2 regions of the Mesorhizobium sp. USDA 4132 genome follow, and region 2 is predicted to be linked to the other one. Evidence: predicted binding sites of a transcription regulator. Region 2 holds the regulator's gene; the other holds the start of a gene.
What was found. The regulator PhoB, encoded in region 2, activates phosphate uptake and scavenging genes when phosphate is short. The targets are predictions, from matches to a motif close to TGTCATNNANCTGTCAT.

Region 1 (9,319 bases), 150 kb from region 2:
ACCAGATGGCTCGATCCGGCGCGCAATGCGTCGGCCGGCGTCATCACTCGCTTCTGGTCACCCGCTTCCGAACCCGCAGGGCGGATGCCGGGCGTGACGATCGCCAGATCAGGGCCGACAATCTTGCGAACCGCAGCCGACTCTTCGGCCGAGCAGACGATACCGCCCATGCCGGCAGCCAGCGCCTGTTCGGAGCGTCGCAGAACCAGCGTGTGCGGATCGTATTCGTAACCGGCATCGACGAGGTCCGTTTCGTCCATCGAGGTCAGGACGGTGACCGCGAGCAGGCAGAGGTCCGAACCCCTGGCCGCCTCGACCGCGGCGCGCATCGCCTTCGGATAGGCGTGCAGGGTGAGCATGGTCATGCCCATCTTGACGATGTTCTCGACGCCCTTCGCGACCGTGTTGTCGATGTCGAGCAGTTTCATGTCGAGGAAGACTTTTTTGCCATCCTCTGCCAGATCGCGTGCAAGTTCGAGACCGCCGGCAAATACGAGCTGATAGCCTATCTTGTAGAAGGAAACGGTGTCACCGAGCGTGGAGACCATCTTTTCGGCTTCGCTGATGGTCGGAATGTCGAGGCCTACGATGAGGCGATCATGAGCTGTCATGCCTGGAACCCTTCCCATTTTTCGATGGGCGTCCAGTCGCATGAGAGCGTCCGATCCGCAAGGGTGAAGCAGAAGAGATTTCCCCCGCCGCCCGGTTGGTCCCGGTCGCGAGCGATCGGCGAGCCGGTGAGGTGGCATTTCAACAGCGTACCAACGCCGCCATGACCGACGAAGGCGATCGGCGTGCTCGGGTCGTGATCCGCAAGAGTTCTGGTGACCGCCGAGAGGATGCGGCTCTGGGCGTCCACGGCGCGCTCCCAGCCTTTGAAGCTCTCTTCCGGATGGGCGAAAAACCAGTTGGCCGCATCCTCGAACTGCGGCGGCGGCAGAAAGCCTGTCGCCGAGCGATCGTTCTCATGGGTGTCCTCGGCGATCTCGATCGAAATGCCCGAGGCGAGGCTGAGGATTTCGGCAGTCTCGATCGCCTTCACCTCGTCGCTGGAGATGATCCGGCCGAGTTTCCTTGCCCATTCGGATTGGGCGGCCGCGCGAGCGCGGGCGGCGCCAACGTCGGAGAGCCCCCACCGAGGCACCGGCACGTTCGCATCGATGCGGACCTGCGGATGGGTGATGTAGAGGCCGAATGCCATGGTCAGCCGCGACTATAGGTCCAGAGCTGCGCCGGCGGAATATTGCGGACGACGAAATCGTAATGTTTGATCCGGTAGCGGTCGGGCTGGGCGATGATCGGCGAGACGGGGCCATAGGTGATCTGCATTACCGGCCGGCCAGCCGGGATGCGGTCGAGCAGGTCTTCGAGCAGCGCGATGCGGCGCTCCATCGGGAAGCTCAAAAGCGGGATTGCCGAAATGACGCTGTCGAATGTCGTGTCCTTCAAGGCGCCGAGAGTGCGGCTGAGATCGAAAGCGTCGCCATTGACGAACTTGACGCCCGGATAGGTGCGGACGAGATGCTGGAAGAAATCGGTCGAATATTCGATCGAGACCAGGTTTTCCGGCGAGATACCGTGCTTCAGGATCGCCTTGGTGATGATGCCGGTGCCGGGCCCGAGTTCGAGGACAGGCAGGCCGGAGGCCGTGTCGATGACGCTTGCCATGCGTTTGGCGGTGACGGAGGAGGTGGGGCAGATCGCGCCGACCCGTTTCGGGCCATCGATCCAGCCTTTGAAGAACCGGATCTCATCATCGAACTTGCGGCCAAGCCGCTCCTTCAAGCGCAGTTCCATTTTTTTATCCTCTCCCTTTTGCCCCATGTGGAACGCCAATGCCGCAAAAGCAAGGAAAAATGTCGCACCTGGGAAAACCGTATGAAAAAGGCGGCCGGAATTTCCGGTCGCCTTGATGATGTTAAACGCGCATCGGCATCAAGACATAAAGCGCGTCGTCGCCCGCGGTGTCTCGTACCAATGTCGGAGAACCGGCATCCGCCAGCATGAAGATCGCGTCGTCGCCCGAAAGTTGGGCGGTAATGTCGAGCAGGTATTTGGCATTGAAGCCAATTTCCATCGGATCGTTATCGTAACCGACTGCAACCTCTTCCGTGGCGCTGCCCGAATCCGGATTATTGACCGTCAGCATCAGCTGGCCGTCGGTCAGCGACAGCTTTACGGCACGGCCACGCTCGGAGGAAATGGTCGAGACGCGGTCGACAGCCCTGGTAAAGCTCTGGCAATCGACGCGCATTTCCTTGTCATTGCCTGTCGGGATGACGCGCTGGTAATCCGGGAACGTGCCGTCGATCAGCTTGGAGGTCATGACGATCGAGCCAATCGTGACCCGGATCTTGGCGTCCGAAACCTCGACCGTGACCACCGATTCCGGATCATCGACCAGTTTCTGGAGTTCGCCGACCGTCTTGCGGGGAATGATGATGCCCGGCATGCCTTCGGAACCCGATGGCGCCTTCACATCGGCGCGGGCCAGGCGGTGACCATCGGTTGCGACTGCGCGAAGCTTCAGGTCCCCATCGGCTTCGATCGTGTGGAAGAATATGCCGTTCAGGTAATAGCGGGTCTCCTCGGTTGAGATCGCGAACTGGGTGCGGTCGATCAGCATTTTCAGATCGGTCGCCTTCAGCTTGAACGTATGCGTGAAGCTGCCGGCGGTGAGGTCGGGGAAGTCCGATTCCGGCAGGCACTGCAGCGAGAATTTCGAGCGGCCGGATTGCACCGTCATCGAGCTGCCGTCAGGATTGGTGGCGAGCAGCACTTCCGAACCATCCGGCAGCTTCCGGACGATTTCGTAAAGCAGGTGCGCCGGAACGGTCGTGGCGCCGGCAGTCTCGACCATGGCCGGAAGGGCTTCGGTGATTTCGAGGTCGAGGTCGGTCGCTTTCAGGTCGAGACCGGCGCCGGACGCGCGCATCAGCACGTTGGAGAGGATCGGGATGGTGTTCCGTCGCTCCACCACGCGATGCACGTGGTTCAGCGACTTCAGAAGGTTTGACCGCTCAAGAGTAATACGCATGGACGCAATCGCTTTCGACCGTGGCGATCCGGCAGGGCCGGACCCTGATATTCTGCCGGCTTTGGGCCAGCCGGATGATGTGGACCGGCAAAATGGCAGACAACCCGTTCGAAAAGCAAGAGGTGAACAAGGCGTTAGCAAGTCATTTCGCATCTGTCTCACGCGCTGCACACAGAAAATATGCGTTCTCAACAGCTTGGGCTTTACTTGCCGAAGCCGGTCCGCTTGCCCATAAAGGCACATGACCATCCTTTTGTGCGTGACGCCCCTTGACCGATGACCTGAAGAGCAGCCAGCGCGGCTATCGCGTCGCCAATACTTTCGTGGCCGCGCGGCCATTGGAGCCGGCGCTTTATCTGGTCGCGACCCCGATCGGCAATCTCGGCGACATCACGTTGAGGGCGCTGGAGACACTCTCCGGCGCCGATGTGCTCGCCTGCGAGGATACCCGGGTGACCCGCGTCCTGCTCGACCGCTACGGCATCGTCAACCGGCCCTATGCCTACCATGAGCACAATTCCGACGAGGTCGGGCCGAAGCTGATCGCGGCTTTGGAAGAAGGAAAATCGGTGGCGCTGGTCTCCGATGCCGGCACCCCCTTGGTCTCCGATCCCGGTTACCGGCTCGGTCAGATGGCGATCCAGACCGGCCACAAGGTCGTGCCGATCCCCGGCGCCTCTGCGCCGCTCGCAGCGCTCGTCGGTTCCGGCATGCCGTCCGATGCGTTCCTGTTCGCCGGTTTCCTGCCGGTCAAGGACAAGGGCCGCCGCGACCGGCTGGCCGAGCTTTCGAAAGTGCCGGCGACATTGATCTTCTTCGAGTCGCCGCATCGTATCGGCGCGACGCTCGCCGCTGCCGCCGAAGTGCTCGGAACTGGCCGGCGCGCGGCGGTCTGCCGTGAATTGACGAAGACTTTCGAAGAGTTTCGCCGCGGCACGCTGGAGGAACTCGCCGCCTATTACCACGACGACCGTGTGGTGAAGGGCGAGATCGTGCTGCTTCTGGCGCCGCCAGAGGCCGAGGAACCTCCCGGCGAAGTCGAGGTGGACGTGCTGCTGCGCCAGCTTTCATCCTCCATGCCAGCCGCGAAAGCCGCCGCCGAGGCTGCGCGGCTCACCGGCCTTGCCCGCAAGGTACTTTATCAGCGGCTCCTGGAGTTAAAGGGCGAGGATGGCGGCGGAGCGCAATGACAACAGCCTGAAGCGGCGAAAGGCCGAGCGGCAGAAGGCTTATAAAAGAGGCCATCTCTCCGAGTATCTCGCCGCGCTCTATCTGTTTGTGAAGGGATACCGCATCCTTGCCATTCGCTATCGCACAAAGATCGGCGAGATCGATCTTATAGCCCGCAAGGGGGACCTTGTTATATTCGTCGAGGTCAAGGCGCGGAGAGGCGAAAGCGAAGCCATCGACGCAGTCGGCTACATGACCCAGAACCGTATTCGCGCGGCAAGCGCGCTGTGGCTTTCGAAGCGGAAGCATGTAGCGACGCTTTCGCAGCGCTACGACATTATTGCAGTGCTTCCAGGGCGTCTGCCGCGGCATTTTCCCGACGCATTCTAACGAACAAATCAAGTGTCCTTGCTCTGTTAGAAAAATGACATAAAACTGTAACGGTGGTGTCATGGGAGGACCCTATTTGGGGGCCGACACCAATCAAGGTGGAGGAAATAATAATGTTGAGAAAACTCTCAATGGCCGCATTCGCGGTCGCGCTGTCGGCAACGTCGTCGTTTGCCGCGACGGAAGTCACCTGGTGGCATGCCATGGGTGGCGAACTCGGCAAGAAGCTTGAAGAAATCGCTCAGAAATTCAACGAGAGCCAGTCCGACTACAAAGTCGTTCCGGTCTATAAGGGAAGTTATCCGGAAACGTTGACCGCCGCGATCGCCGCGTTCCGCGCTGGCCAGCAACCGGCTATCGTCCAGGTCTTCGAAGTTGGCACCGGCACGATGATGGCTGCCAAGGGCGCCGTCTATCCTGTCTACAAGCTGATGGCGGACGAAGGCGAACCCTTCGACACCAAGACATTCCTGGCTCCGGTTACCGGCTACTATTCCGATACGAAGGGCAACATCCTGTCGCTGCCCTTCAATTCCTCCACTCCGATCATGTATTACAACAAGGACATCTTCAAAAAGGCGGGCCTTGATCCTGAAGTTGCCCCGAAGACCTGGAAGGAAGTCGAGGAGTTCTCGAAGAAGATCGTTTCCTCCGGCGCTGCCAAGTGCGGCCTCACCTCGGCTTGGATTACCTGGGTCCAGACCGAAAATCTTTCGGCGCTGCATGACAAGCCTTTCGGCACGCTGCAGAACGGTTTCGGCGGCGTGAAGTCCGAATTCACCTTCAACGGTCCTCTGCAGGTCAAGCACTGGGCAAACCTGAAGAAATGGCAGGACGAAGGCCTGTTCAAGTATGGTGGCCCGGTCGGTGGCGACCAGGCGGCGACCATGTTCTATTCGCAGGAATGCGCCATCACGATGAACTCCTCCGCAGGCCGCGCCGGGGTCATCAACAACGCCAAGAACTTCACGCCGGGCTTCGCCCCGCTGCCTTATTACGACGATGAGATCAAGGAGCCGAAGAACTCCATCATCGGCGGCGCCACCCTCTGGGTGCTGAACGGCAAGGATAAGGCGACCTACAAGGGTGTAGCCAAGTTCTTCAGCTATCTCTCCAAGCCGGATGTCCAGGCTGATTGGCACCAGTTCACCGGTTATCTGCCGATCACCAATGCTGCTTACGAACTCGGCCAGAAGCAGGGCTATTACGAAAAGAATCCCGGCTCCGACATCGCCATCAAGCAGATCACTCGCGGTACTCCCTCGGAAAATTCGAAGGGCGTGCGGTTCGGCAACTTTACCCAGGTCCGCACCATCATCGACGAGGAATTCCAGGCACTTCTCGCCAACAAGAAGGACGCCAAGCAGTCGCTCGACAGCGCAGTGCAGCGCGGCAATGCGCTTCTGCGTGAATTCGAGGCGGCCAACTCGAACTGATCGTTCCGATCTCCGCAGGGAGGACCGGCTACCGCCGGCCCTCCCTTGCTCGCTTATTACGTTGTGGTGAGGGAACGGTGGATACCAAAAGAACAACCTTCAATAACCGCCTGCTGCCCTATTTGCTGCTCGCGCCCCAGCTCGCTATCACGCTCGTCTTCTTCATCTGGCCTGCCGCGCAGGCAGTGAAGTCTTCATTCGAGCGGGAAGATCCCTTTGGTTTCTCTACCGTTTTCGTCGGATTGACCCATTATCGGCAGCTGATCGAGGACCCGAACTATCTGGATGCTCTCTGGCGCACCGGCGTATTCGCGGTGTCCGTTACCATCCTTTCGATGATGCTCGGCCTTGCATTCGCGGCCGCGGTCAACCGCGTGACGCGATCCGCCAGAATCTATACCACCCTGCTGGTTTGGCCTTATGCCGTCGCCCCTGTCGTGGCGGGTGTCCTGTGGTGGTTTCTCTTCAATACATCCACCGGTCTGCTGCCCTTTTTCCTTGAGCGCGTCGGCATTCGCTGGGACCATGATCTCAACGGCACGCATGCGATGATCCTGATCATCATCGCGGCAGCCTGGAAGCAGATCTCCTACAACTTCCTTTTCTTCCTGGCTGGATTGCAGTCGGTGCCGCAGTCGCTGATCGAGGCCGCCGCGATCGATGGGTCAGGCCCGGTGAGGCGCTTCTTCACTATCTCTCTGCCGCTTCTGTCGCCGACGACGTTTTTCCTATTCATCATCAACGTCAACTACACGATGTTCGACACCTTCCCGATCGTGGATGCCACGACCGGCGGCGGGCCCGCGCAGGCGACGACGACGCTTGTCTACAAGGTCTATCAGGACGGTTATGTCGGTCTGAACATCGGTTCGTCCTCGGCGCAGTCGGTGTTGCTAATGTTGATCGTGATGCTGCTGACCTTTGTTCAGTTCCGCTTCGTCGAACGCCGCGTCCAGTATTGAGGAACGATCATGGTTGAAAACCGCCCCTTCCTGACTTTCCTCACCCACGCATTCCTGATCCTGGGATTTCTGGTGGTCGCGCTGCCGGTCTATGTCGCGATCATGGCGTCAACCCATGACGTCTCGACGCTGATGAGCGGGCCGGTCCCGCTTCTGCCGGGCTCGCATTTCATCGAGAACTATTCGACCATTCTGACGAGCGCCGCGGCCGCTCACGGCCTGCCCAATTATTCGCACATGGCGCTGAACTCTCTGATCATGGCGTTGACGATCACGGTCGGAAAAATTGCCATCTCGATCCTTTCCGCCTTTGCGATCGTCTATTTCCGGTTTCCTTTCCGGCTACTGGCGTTCTGGATCATCTTCGTCACCCTGATGCTGCCGGTCGAGGTGCGCATCATGCCGACATACAAGATCGTTGCCGACCTCGGCATGTTGAATTCCTGGGCCGGTCTGACCGTCCCGTTGATCGCATCGGCCACGGCGACCTTCCTGTTCCGCCAGTTCTTCATGACAGTCCCGGACGAACTTTTGGAAGCGGCCCGTGTGGACGGAGCCGGCCCTATGAAGTTCTTCCGGGACATCCTCCTGCCGCTCTCGCGTACCAATATCGGCGCGTTATGCGTCATCCTCTTCATCTATGGCTGGGTTCAGTACCTCTGGCCGCTCCTGGTGACCACCGACCCCGGTTATTACACGCTGATGATGGGGATGAAGCGCATGGTCACGGCGCAGGACGGCGTCATCGAGTGGCAACTCGTCATGGCGGGGTCCGTACTCGCCATGCTTCCCCCCATCCTCGTCGTGGTTTTCATGCAGCGGTTGTTCATCCGCGGGCTTACTGAAACGGAGAAATAACATGGCTGGCATTCACATTTCAGAGGTTTCAAAGGTTTATACCGGCGGCGTAAAGGCGGTAAGCTCCGTCTCCATCGACATAGCCGATGGCGAGTTCATCGTCCTTGTCGGTCCGTCTGGCTGCGGAAAGTCCACGCTGTTGCGCATGGTCGCGGGGCTGGAAGCCATTTCCGCGGGCGAAGTGAAAATCGCCGGCCGGGTCGTCAACGAGGTCGAGCCGGCCGAGCGCGATATCGCCATGGTGTTCCAGAATTACGCGCTCTATCCGCATATGACGGTGTATAACAACCTGGCCTACGGTCTGAAGAACCGCGGTACGCCGAAGGCTGAGATCGACGCGCGTGTCGCTGAAGCGGCCCGCATGCTGGAGATCACCCAGTATCTGGAGCGCAAGCCGCGCGCGCTTTCCGGCGGCCAGCGCCAGCGTGTAGCCATGGGCCGCGCCATCGTGCGCAAGCCGGCAGCCTTCTTGTTCGACGAGCCGCTCTCCAACCTCGATGCGAAACTGCGCGTTTCCATGCGTGGCGAAATCAAGCGCCTGCAGCGCCGCCTAGGCACCACGTCGATCTACGTCACCCACGACCAGCTCGAAGCCATGACGCTCGCCGACCGCCTCGTCGTTCTGAACGGGGGAGAGATCGAGCAGATCGGTGCGCCGCTGGAAGTTTACCACGCACCCGCCTCTACCTTTGTGGCAAGCTTTATCGGTTCGCCGGCCATGAACCTCGTCAGGGGGGAGTTGCATGGCGACAAGCTGGCGATCGGCCCGGCGATGATCAGCCTCAACGGTTTCGCGCCGACTTCGGGCGCCGTTACCGTCGGCGTCCGCGCCGAGGATCTGCGCATCGCGCGCGACGACGAAGAGGCCCTGCCTTTCCGCCTCGAATATACCGAGGAACTGGGCGCCCAGCGACTGATCCACGGCACCGTCGGCGATCAGCAGATCACTGCCGCCGTTTCGCCGGAGATTGCGCTCTCTGCGGAAATGCGCATCGCCGTCGATGCCAAGCGCCTGCACTTCTTCTCGCTCGATACGGGCAAGCGGCTGCCGGGCAACGTACCGGCCGAGGCAAAGCTCGCACCCGTCGAACCGGTTCTCTAAAGAGAGCGCGAAAATCAGGCCGATCGTTAAAATTGTACGATCGGCCTGAACAGCAGCCTTACTCTTTGCCGCTACATTTTCCCGGAATTGGCAACTTTTGGGGGGAAAGATGAGTTGGCACGTCCTCGCCGCGACCGCAGCGGCACTCGCATTCAGATACAGGTCCGACGCGCCGGAGAAGCCGAAGGTTAAGGCGTTCATCGGCGCCTGTCCGCATTCTCTGGAAATGAAGCCGATGCCGATCGAGCCCACCTGGGTGCTCGCCGGTGATCCGCGGGCGCGCGCCGCCTCCCACTCCACCGCAGAAGACGATTGCGCCACGACCGGCGTGTGGGAATGCACGGCCGGCGAGTTCCGCTGGTAT
Region 2 (9,319 bases):
AAACCCAATCGCAGGCCGAGCAGGGCCTGAGCTACGGCATGATCACTTCGATCGCCCGAGGCATGAATGCGCTGACCGGCGACGAGATTGCCCGCGTCGAGAATAATCCGGTCGAGCTGCGTGCTGCGCTTGGGGCCAAGGGCGTTCCGCTTGCGGGCGATCCCCAGCCCTTCATGGTCAAGGCCGCCGCTGTCCTGAACAGGATGACCTTCGTCAGCCGCATCCTCATGACGATCGTCGTATTGGCGGCTTCCGTCGGCGGGGCGTTCTTCGCCTATCGTCAGATTGCGCCGCGCTTCCGCGCCCGCAACCGAGTGGAAAAGGTGGTTCTCGGCAGCCTCGTCGTCGCCTCCTCGATCGCCATTCTGACCACGATCGGCATCGTCGCCTCGATGCTGACCGAAGCGGCCCACTTCTTCACCGCTATTCCCGCCTGGGAATTCTTCTTCGGCACGGTATGGGATCCGCGTTTTGCTGCTGCCGGTTCTGGCGGCTCCGAAGGTCAGTTCGGCCTTATTCCGCTGCTGCTCGGTACGCTCTATATCGGTTTCGTCGCGATGCTCTTTGCGGTTCCGATCGGTCTCTTTTCGGCAATCTACATGTCGGAATACGCCTCGCCGAAGGTCCGCTCGGTTGCGAAGCCTTTGCTCGAAGTGCTCGCCGGCATTCCGACCATCGTCTACGGCTTCTTCGCCTTGACGACCGTCGGACCGTTCCTGCGCGATATCTCTTCGCAGCTGAACGGCCTCGTCACCGGCGACTATGCCAACTTCATTCAGGCACAGAGCGTTCTGACCGCCGGCTTCGTCATGGGCATCATGCTGATCCCCTACGTCTCCTCGCTGTCCGACGATATCATCACGGCGGTGCCGCGTGCCCTGCGTGACGGCTCGCTCGGCCTCGGCGCCACCCGTTCGGAAACCATCAAGAAGGTCGTCCTGCCGGCCGCTCTGCCGGGCATCGTCGGCGCGCTCCTGATGACCGCATCGCGCGCCGTCGGCGAGACGATGATCGTCGTGCTTGCGGCCGGTGTTGCCGCCCGCCTGCAGATCAACCCTTTCGAGCCAATGACGACCGTGACCGTCAAGATCGTCAATCAGCTGACGGGTGACCTTGAGTTCACCTCGCCGCAGACCCTGGTTGCCTTCGCGCTGGGCATCACGCTTTTCGCCATCACGCTTTGCCTCAACATCTACGCGCTTTATATCGTGCGCAAATACCGGGAGCAGTACGAATGACCGATGTGGTTTCTCCCGCCGCCGGCATCTCCAGGGCCAAGTCCGTCCGTCGCGATATCGGCATCAAGCGCCGTTACGCCGCCGAGCGTCGCTTCCGTGCCTATGGCATCGCCGCGCTTTCCTTCGGCATCATCTTCCTGATGCTTCTCCTGTGGTCGGTGGTCTCCAAGGGTTACACCGCCTTCCAGCAGACCATGATCACCATGCCGGTCGAGTTCTCGCAGCAGATCATCGACCCGCAGAACGAACGTGCCACCAATCCGCAGAAGCTGATGACGGCCAACTATCCGGTCGTCGCCCGCAATGCTCTCGCCAAGCTGCTTAACGTCAGCGTCGATGACCGTGTCGCGGCCCGCGCGGTCGGCCAGATGCTGTCGGATGGTGTCCGCGTTCAGCTGCGTGACCTGGTCATCGCCAATCCGGCGATCATCGGCACGACGCAGACGGTAAGACTGCTTGCTTCCGGCGATATCGACTCGGCCTACAAGGGCCAGATCGACCTCGACGTCAGCCAGGAAAACCGCAAGATCAACGACCAGCAGCTCGGCTGGATGAAGCAGCTCTCTGACAGCGGAGCCCTTGCCAAGCACTTCAACGGCGGCATTTTCGTCAACGGCGCATCGAGCCGTCCGGAAGCAGCCGGTGTCGGCGTCGCGCTCATCGGCTCGTTCTACATGATGCTGATCGTGCTTGTCCTGGCGCTACCGATCGGCGTCGCCGCTTCGATCTATCTCGAGGAATTTGCCCCGAAGAACAAGTTCACCGATCTGATCGAGGTGAACATCAACAATCTCGCGGCCGTTCCCTCGATCGTCTACGGTCTGCTAGGTCTGGCGGTGTTCGTCAACTTCATGGGCCTGCCGCGCTCGGCCTCCTTCGTTGGTGGTCTGGTGCTCACCCTCATGACGCTGCCGACGATCATCATCGCGACCCGCGCGGCACTGAAGGCAGTGCCGCCATCGATCCGTGCTGCCGCCCTCGGGCTCGGCGCCTCGAAGATGCAGACGATCTTCCACCATGTCTTGCCGCTTGCCATGCCGGGCATCCTGACCGGCACCATCATCGGCCTCGCCCATGCCCTTGGCGAAACCGCACCGCTGCTCCTGATCGGCATGGTGGCCTTCGTCGCCAACTATCCGACCACGCCGCTCGACCCGTCGACGGCGCTACCGGTCCAGATCTACATGTGGGCGAACGAAGCTGAGCGCGCGTTCGTCGAGCGTACCTCGGGAGCAATCATCATCCTGCTCCTGTTTCTCATCCTAATGAATGTTGGCGCAATTCTCTTGCGGCGTCGCTTCGAGCGGCGCTGGTAGAAGGAGTATGACAATGAATATGATGTCAGAATCGGCAGTAGAAAAGGCGCTGGACCAGAAGATGAGCGATGCTTCCCACAAGATGATCGGTAAGGACGTTTCGGTTTATTACGGCGAAAAGCGTGCGCTTTTCGACGTGAACCTCAACGTCCGCGAAAACACTGTGACGGCTCTCATCGGTCCTTCCGGTTGCGGCAAGTCCACCTTCCTGCGCTGCCTCAACCGCATGAACGACACGATCGAGAATTGCCGCGTCACCGGCAAGATCACCCTCGACACGGACGATATCTACGACAATAACATCGACGTCGTGGAACTTCGCGCCCGCGTCGGCATGGTTTTCCAGAAGCCGAATCCGTTCCCGAAGACCATCTACGAGAACATTTCCTACGGTCCGCGCATCCACGGCCTTTCCAAGAACAAGGCCGACATGGATCAGATCGTCGAGGCGAGCCTGCAGCGCGCCGGCCTCTGGACCGAAGTCAAGGATCGCCTGCATGAATCCGGCACCGGTCTCTCCGGCGGTCAGCAGCAGCGTCTGTGCATCGCCCGCGCGATCGCCGTGTCGCCCGAAGTCATCCTCATGGACGAACCATGCTCGGCTCTCGATCCGATCGCGACCGCCAAGGTAGAAGAGCTCATCCATGAACTTCGTGCCAACTACACGATCGTCATCGTGACGCACTCGATGCAGCAGGCTGCCCGCGTCTCGCAGCGCACCGCCATGTTCCATCTCGGCCAGCTCGTCGAGGAGAACGACACCGACAAGATGTTCACCAATCCCGACGACCAGCGCACCCAGGATTACATCATGGGCCGTTTCGGCTGACCCAGCCGACTGTGCCGCCTGAAAATCAATTTTGAGGACTAGAAGATGGCATCGACCCATATCCTGTCGGCTTATGACGACGAACTGAAATACCTGAGCCGCCGTATCTCCGAAATGGGCGGCCTCGCCGAGCAGATGTGCTCGGACGCCGTGCGCGCGCTGGTCAATTCCGACGCCGCACTCGCCCAGAAGGTCATCTCCGACGACGTGATCCTCGATCACGCCGAGCGCGAGATCGGCGACAAGGCGATCATCACGATCGCCCGCCGCCAGCCGGTTGCGGCCGACCTTCGCGAGATCGTCGGTTCGCTGCGCATCGCCTCTGATCTGGAGCGCGTCGGCGACCTTGGCAAGAACACCGCCAAGCGCGTCATCGCGGTTCAGGGCACCGGCGTGCCACGCAAGCTCGCTCGCGGCCTGGAGCATCTCTCCGATCTCGCCCTCGTGCAGCTCAAGGACGTCCTCGACGTCTATTCGACGCGTTCGGCGGAGAAGGCCGAGGCGATCCGCAGCCGCGACGAGGAAATCGACGCGATGTACACCTCGCTGTTCCGCGAGCTCCTCACCTACATGATGGAGGATCCGCGCAACATCACCACCTGCACGCATCTGCTGTTCTGCGCCAAGAACATCGAGCGCATCGGCGACCACGCCACCAACATCGCCGAGACCATCTACTACATGACGACCGGTGCCCAGCCGGAAGGCGATCGTCCGAAGGACGACTCGTCGAACACGCTCGGCGCGATCACCGAATAGAACTGACGGAGCAGACCAAGAATGCTGCCGAAAATTGCTGTCGTAGAAGACGAAGAAGCGCTGAGCGTGCTTCTTCGTTACAATCTGGAAGCCGAGGGTTATGAGGTCGATACCGTTTTGCGGGGCGACGAAGCCGAAATTCGGCTTCAGGAGCGGGTACCGGACCTCCTGATCCTGGACTGGATGCTGCCCGGCGTTTCCGGCATCGAACTCTGCCGCCGGCTGCGCATGCGCCCGGAAACGGAGCGCTTGCCGATCATCATGCTGACGGCCCGCGGCGAGGAGAGCGAACGTGTTCGCGGCCTCGCCACCGGCGCCGACGACTATGTCGTGAAGCCCTTCTCGACGCCTGAACTGATGGCCCGCGTCAAGGCGATGCTTCGCCGCGCCCGTCCCGAAGTGCTCTCCAGCGTGCTCCGTTGCGGCGATATCGAACTCGACCGGGAAACTCATCGCGTTCACCGCAAGAGCCGCGAAGTGCGCCTGGGCCCGACCGAATTCCGCCTGCTGGAATTCCTGATGGCGTCGCCCGGCCGCGTCTTTTCGCGGTCGCAGCTTCTGGACGGCGTCTGGGGTCACGACATCTATGTCGACGAGCGCACCGTCGACGTGCATGTCGGGCGTCTCAGGAAGGCGCTCAACTTCTCCAATATGCAGGATGTCATCCGCACCGTCCGCGGCGCGGGTTATTCAATGGAATCCTGAGAGGCGGCTTTAAGCCGCCTCGGTCTGCCGCTGCCATTCCGGCAACGGAAAGATCCTGTCGTAGGCCCAGTTGAAGAAGAAGGCATAGACCACGTAGAAGACCGCGAACGACACGTCCATCGTCAGCGCATGGGCGAGGCTGATGCCGAGATACCAGGCGATCAGCGGCAGAAGCGCGATCAGCAGTCCAAGTTCGAACAGCACCGCATGCGCCACGCGTATGGCGGTGTTTTTCTGCGTGCCGCCGGTAAAGCGCTGCATCAGGTGGTCGAAGCCGAGATTGTACAGATAGTTCCAGCCAGTGGCGATCGTCGCGCTGCCGATGCCGACCACGCCGATATCGGCGGCCGGCATGCCGAAGGCGAAGGAGCCGAGTGGTGTGATGAGAGCGAGCCCGATCAGTTCGAAGCTGATGGCATGGCGGATACGGTCGCGTGTCGAGCGCATGATGACCTCCTGGGATGCTTTCCGGGCCGTCCCGGAGTTTCTGCCCGAATGGGGGAGGTCGTCCTCGCTGTCTTTCAGATAGGCGCAATGCCGATCCGGAGCAAGGCTCGGCCGGCATATCTGCCATGCACAACAAAAAAGCGGGCCTTGAGCCCGCCTTCGATTTTTGCCCTCGTGTCGCGCCGCCGCTCAGACCCGTGCGGCAACCTTGCGGCGCTCGTTGACCGGCTGGTAGGCGAGCTTTGCGTGATAACCGCAATAGGGCGATGCATCCGGGGATTCACAGCCGCAGAAGTGGAAGTCTTCCTTAAGCGGGTCGCCGACCGGCCACTTGCAGGTGCGCTCGGTGAGTTCCGTCAATGCAAGGCGACGGGAGATCGGCACGACCACGTTGGAGGCCGGACGGTATTCCATCTCCTGGTAGGGTTCGATCTCGATCTCTTCCTTGACCATCGTCGCGCCGACGGCGCGGGTAACGGTCCGGGTCGTGACGCGCGACGCATAGTTCGGAGCCCGCGGCGCCGATGTCGTCCGCTTGGCAGCCGATGCGCGACCGGTCGCAACCGTGCCGCCGGCTTTCGCCCGGCCCGGCAGGCAGAGGCGATGCACCTTGCCGATCACGGCATTGCGGCTTACGCCTCCCAGTTGTGCAGCAATCTGGCTGGCACTCAGGCCCTCCGACCACAATCTTTTGAGCTTCTCGACACGCTCGTCTGTCCAGTTCATGCCCGTTCTCCGCCTTTGAACGCCGCTGGCATGCAGAATCCGTCCACCTTTACTGTGAAAATCATTTCACAGCACCCACTATATCTATGCTTGAGGTGACTAGTTCCGCCGCATGCAGTCTAGTAATTGATCTTTAACCTAGTGTGAGGCTGACTCCGTGGCAAGAGTCGGAGGAATCTGCGGGATTCGATTTCGTGGTTTTCCCCAACTTGCTGTGATGGAGAGTCTTTTTTGTCACAGAAGCCAGCGCCTGTCGGTTTCCGGTCGTAACGCGCCTAAAACACCGAGCTTTGTTGACATTGACGGCCTAAACCCCGATAGTGCCCCCGCCGCCCAGTGGGCGGCATTTTTGGTTTTTCTGGCCGGTTTTGTCGGCCTTTTTTGACTGCCTAGAGGAGTGATGTCGCCATGGCTGAAGCCGCGCTTTTCGACACGTTTGCCCGGGCTCCGCTGCGTTTTGAACGCGGCGAGGGCGTATGGCTTGTGACGGAAAGTGGAGAGCGATATCTCGACTTCGGCGCGGGCATCGCCGTCAATTCGCTCGGTTATGGCCACCCGCATCTCGTCGGCGCGCTGAAGGCGCAGGCCGACAAGGTCTGGCACACGTCCAACCTCTTCGAGCAGCCCGGCCAGGAGACGCTGTCGCGCCGCCTCGCCGACAACTCTTTCGCGGATAAGGTGTTTTTCACCAATTCCGGTGCGGAGGCGCTCGAATGCGCCATCAAGACCGCGCGCCGCTACCAGTTCGTGAAGGGCCATCCGGAACGCTTCCACATCGTCACCTTCGAGGGCGCCTTCCATGGCCGCACGTTGGCGACCATCGCTGCGGGCGGCCAGGCGAAATATCTCGAAGGTTTCGGCCCCAAGGTCGAAGGCTTCGATCAGGTGCCGTTCGGCGATATGGACGCTTTGAAGGCTGCGATCACCGATGCGACCGCGGCGATCCTCATCGAGCCGATCCAGGGCGAGGGCGGCATCCGGCCGGTTCCAAAGGAATTCTTGGCTGCGCTGCGGCAGATCTGCGACGACAACGGCCTGCTGTTGATCTTCGACGAGGTCCAGACCGGCGTCGGCCGCACCGGCAAACTGTTCGCCTATGAATGGACGGGCGTTTCGCCCGACATCATGGCGCTCGCCAAGGGCATCGGCGGCGGGTTCCCGCTCGGGGCCTGCCTTGCCACGGCGGAAGCTGCGTCCGGTATGACAGCCGGCACCCACGGCACCACCTACGGCGGCAACCCTCTGGCCATGGCGGTCGGCAATGCCGTGCTCGACGTGATCCTGGGGGATGGCTTCCTGGAAAATGTCCGCGACGTCACGTTGGTCTTGCGGCAGGGGCTCGCCAGCCTCAAGGATCGCTTCCCCAACGTCATCGAGGATATCCGCGGCGAAGGCCTGCTGCTCGGCGTGAAGGCAAAGGTGCCGGCGGGCGACCTGGTTGCTGCCATGCGGGGTGAACACATGCTGGCCGTTCCGGCCGGTGACAACGTGGTGCGTCTCCTGCCACCGCTCACAGTCACAGCGGAGGAAGCCCGCGAGGGTCTCTCCCGCATCGAGAAAGCGGCGGAAAAGCTCTCCGCCTCGGAAATGAAGAAATCGGCCTGAGCGGGCAAAAAGGGGGATGCCGTTGTAGGTTTCCCGCGTCACAGGGAACATCACATGGCATCTCCCAAGCATTTCCTCGATCTTTCCGCCGTTTCCCCGGCTGATCTGCGCAGCATTCTCGACGACGCGAAGACCCGCAAGCAGGCTACCAAGGCCGGCACGGCGGAAAAGCCGCTAGCCGGCAAGATGCTGGCGATGATCTTTGAAAAACCTTCCACCCGCACCCGCGTATCCTTCGATGTCGGCATGCGCCAGCTCGGCGGCGAGACGCTGTTCCTGTCGGGTACCGAAATGCAGCTCGGTCGCGCCGAGACGATCGGTGACACCGCCAAGGTTCTGTCGCGTTACGTCGACGCCATCATGATCCGCACCACGGATCACGCCCGTATGCTGGAGCTTGCCGAACACGCGACCGTACCGGTCATCAATGCCCTGACCGACGACACGCATCCCTGCCAGATCATGGCGGACATCATGACTTTCGAAGAGCATCGCGGGCCGATCGCCGGCAAGACGGTTGCCTGGACCGGCGACGGCAATAACGTGCTGCATTCCTTCGTCGAAGGTGCTGCCCGTTTCGGCTATCGCATGAACATGGCGGTGCCGATGGGGTCGGAACCTGCCGACAAGTTTCTCAACTGGGCGCGCAACAACGGTGGCAACATCATGCTTTGCCATGATGCCGAAAAGGCGGTCGCCGGCGCCGATTGCGTCGTCACCGACACCTGGGTCTCGATGAACCAGGAGCACAAGGCGCGCGGCCACAACGTCTTCCAGCCCTTCCAGGTCAATGCCGACCTGATGAAGCGGGCCGACAAGGAGGCGCTGTTCATGCACTGCCTGCCGGCTCATCGCGGCGAGGAAGTCACCGACGAGGTCATCGACGGCCCGCAATCGGTGGTCTTCGACGAGGCTGAGAACCGCCTGCACGCACAGAAATCCATTCTCGCCTGGTGCTTCGGCGCGGTCTGAACGCAATGTCCCGGACGGTGCGGATGCGGAGAGCGGCGGCGATCGAACCTTGATTTCCGCCCCGCAATCCCCCATCTGTCGGTTTTCAACAATACGCCGTCCTATGGACTGGCGTTCCAACACACATCGTCGACGTCTTTTCCTCCGGCCAGCGGTTCCGCTCGGGCTGGCGCTTGTGTAAAGGTTTTTGGGTCGGCGCGAAGGAGTGAAGACATGGCGGAAGCGACTGTGGAACTCAATGAACTCGACTTTGCCGGAGATGACCGGGTCGTTCCCTTCCAGGTGGACGGTCTCGACGTGCGTGGCCGGGCGGTCCAGCTCGGGCCGCTGCTCAACTCCATCCTTAGCCGCCACGAATATCCAGGCCCGGTCGCGCGGCTGCTTGCCGAGGCGATCGTCCTGACGGCCCTGCTCGGGACATCGTTGAAATTCGACGGCAAGTTCACGGTGCAGACCAAGGGCGACGGTCCCGTCGATCTGCTGGTCGCGGATTTCTCGACGCCCGACAGTCTTCGCGCCTATGCCCGCTATGACGAGGAAGCCTTGGCGGCCGCCGTTGAAGAAGGCAAAACGTCATCTGCGGACCTCTTGGGGCACGGCGTACTTGCCTTCACCATCGACCAGGGCCGCGGCATGCAGCCTTATCAAGGCATCGTGCCGATGGACGGCTCATCGCTGGAGGAGATCGCCGGCGTCTATTTCCGCCAGTCGGAGCAGATCCC

Region 1: the regulator PhoB is predicted to act here: its motif matches at 4,633-4,649, upstream of ugpB (sn-glycerol-3-phosphate ABC transporter substrate-binding protein UgpB).

What each region holds. Positions count from the first base shown of each region.
Region 1 covers NZ_JBWCCP010000001.1:439,917-449,235, forward strand. Annotated here, with positions in the region: gene pyrF (orotidine-5'-phosphate decarboxylase) at 1-611, opposite strand, end outside; gene ACZ9IU_RS02245 (histidine phosphatase family protein) at 608-1,201, opposite strand; gene pmtA (phospholipid N-methyltransferase PmtA) at 1,204-1,797, opposite strand; gene dnaN (DNA polymerase III subunit beta) at 1,919-3,037, opposite strand; gene ACZ9IU_RS02260 (hypothetical protein) at 3,130-3,282, shown strand; gene rsmI (16S rRNA (cytidine(1402)-2'-O)-methyltransferase) at 3,307-4,227, shown strand; gene ACZ9IU_RS02270 (YraN family protein) at 4,208-4,597, shown strand; gene ugpB (sn-glycerol-3-phosphate ABC transporter substrate-binding protein UgpB) at 4,711-6,033, shown strand; gene ugpA (sn-glycerol-3-phosphate ABC transporter permease UgpA) at 6,111-6,995, shown strand; gene ugpE (sn-glycerol-3-phosphate ABC transporter permease UgpE) at 7,005-7,853, shown strand; gene ACZ9IU_RS02290 (sn-glycerol-3-phosphate import ATP-binding protein UgpC) at 7,855-8,955, shown strand; gene ACZ9IU_RS02295 (cupin domain-containing protein) at 9,065-9,319, shown strand, end outside.
Region 2 covers NZ_JBWCCP010000001.1:586,253-595,571, forward strand. Annotated here, with positions in the region: gene pstC (phosphate ABC transporter permease subunit PstC) at 1-1,238, shown strand, start outside; gene pstA (phosphate ABC transporter permease PstA) at 1,235-2,554, shown strand; gene pstB (phosphate ABC transporter ATP-binding protein PstB) at 2,568-3,383, shown strand; gene phoU (phosphate signaling complex protein PhoU) at 3,429-4,142, shown strand; gene phoB (phosphate regulon transcriptional regulator PhoB) at 4,164-4,847, shown strand; gene ACZ9IU_RS03010 (PACE efflux transporter) at 4,857-5,294, opposite strand; gene ACZ9IU_RS03015 (GcrA family cell cycle regulator) at 5,484-6,020, opposite strand; gene ACZ9IU_RS03020 (aspartate aminotransferase family protein) at 6,429-7,625, shown strand; gene argF (ornithine carbamoyltransferase) at 7,680-8,597, shown strand; gene ACZ9IU_RS03030 (Hsp33 family molecular chaperone) at 8,811-9,319, shown strand, end outside.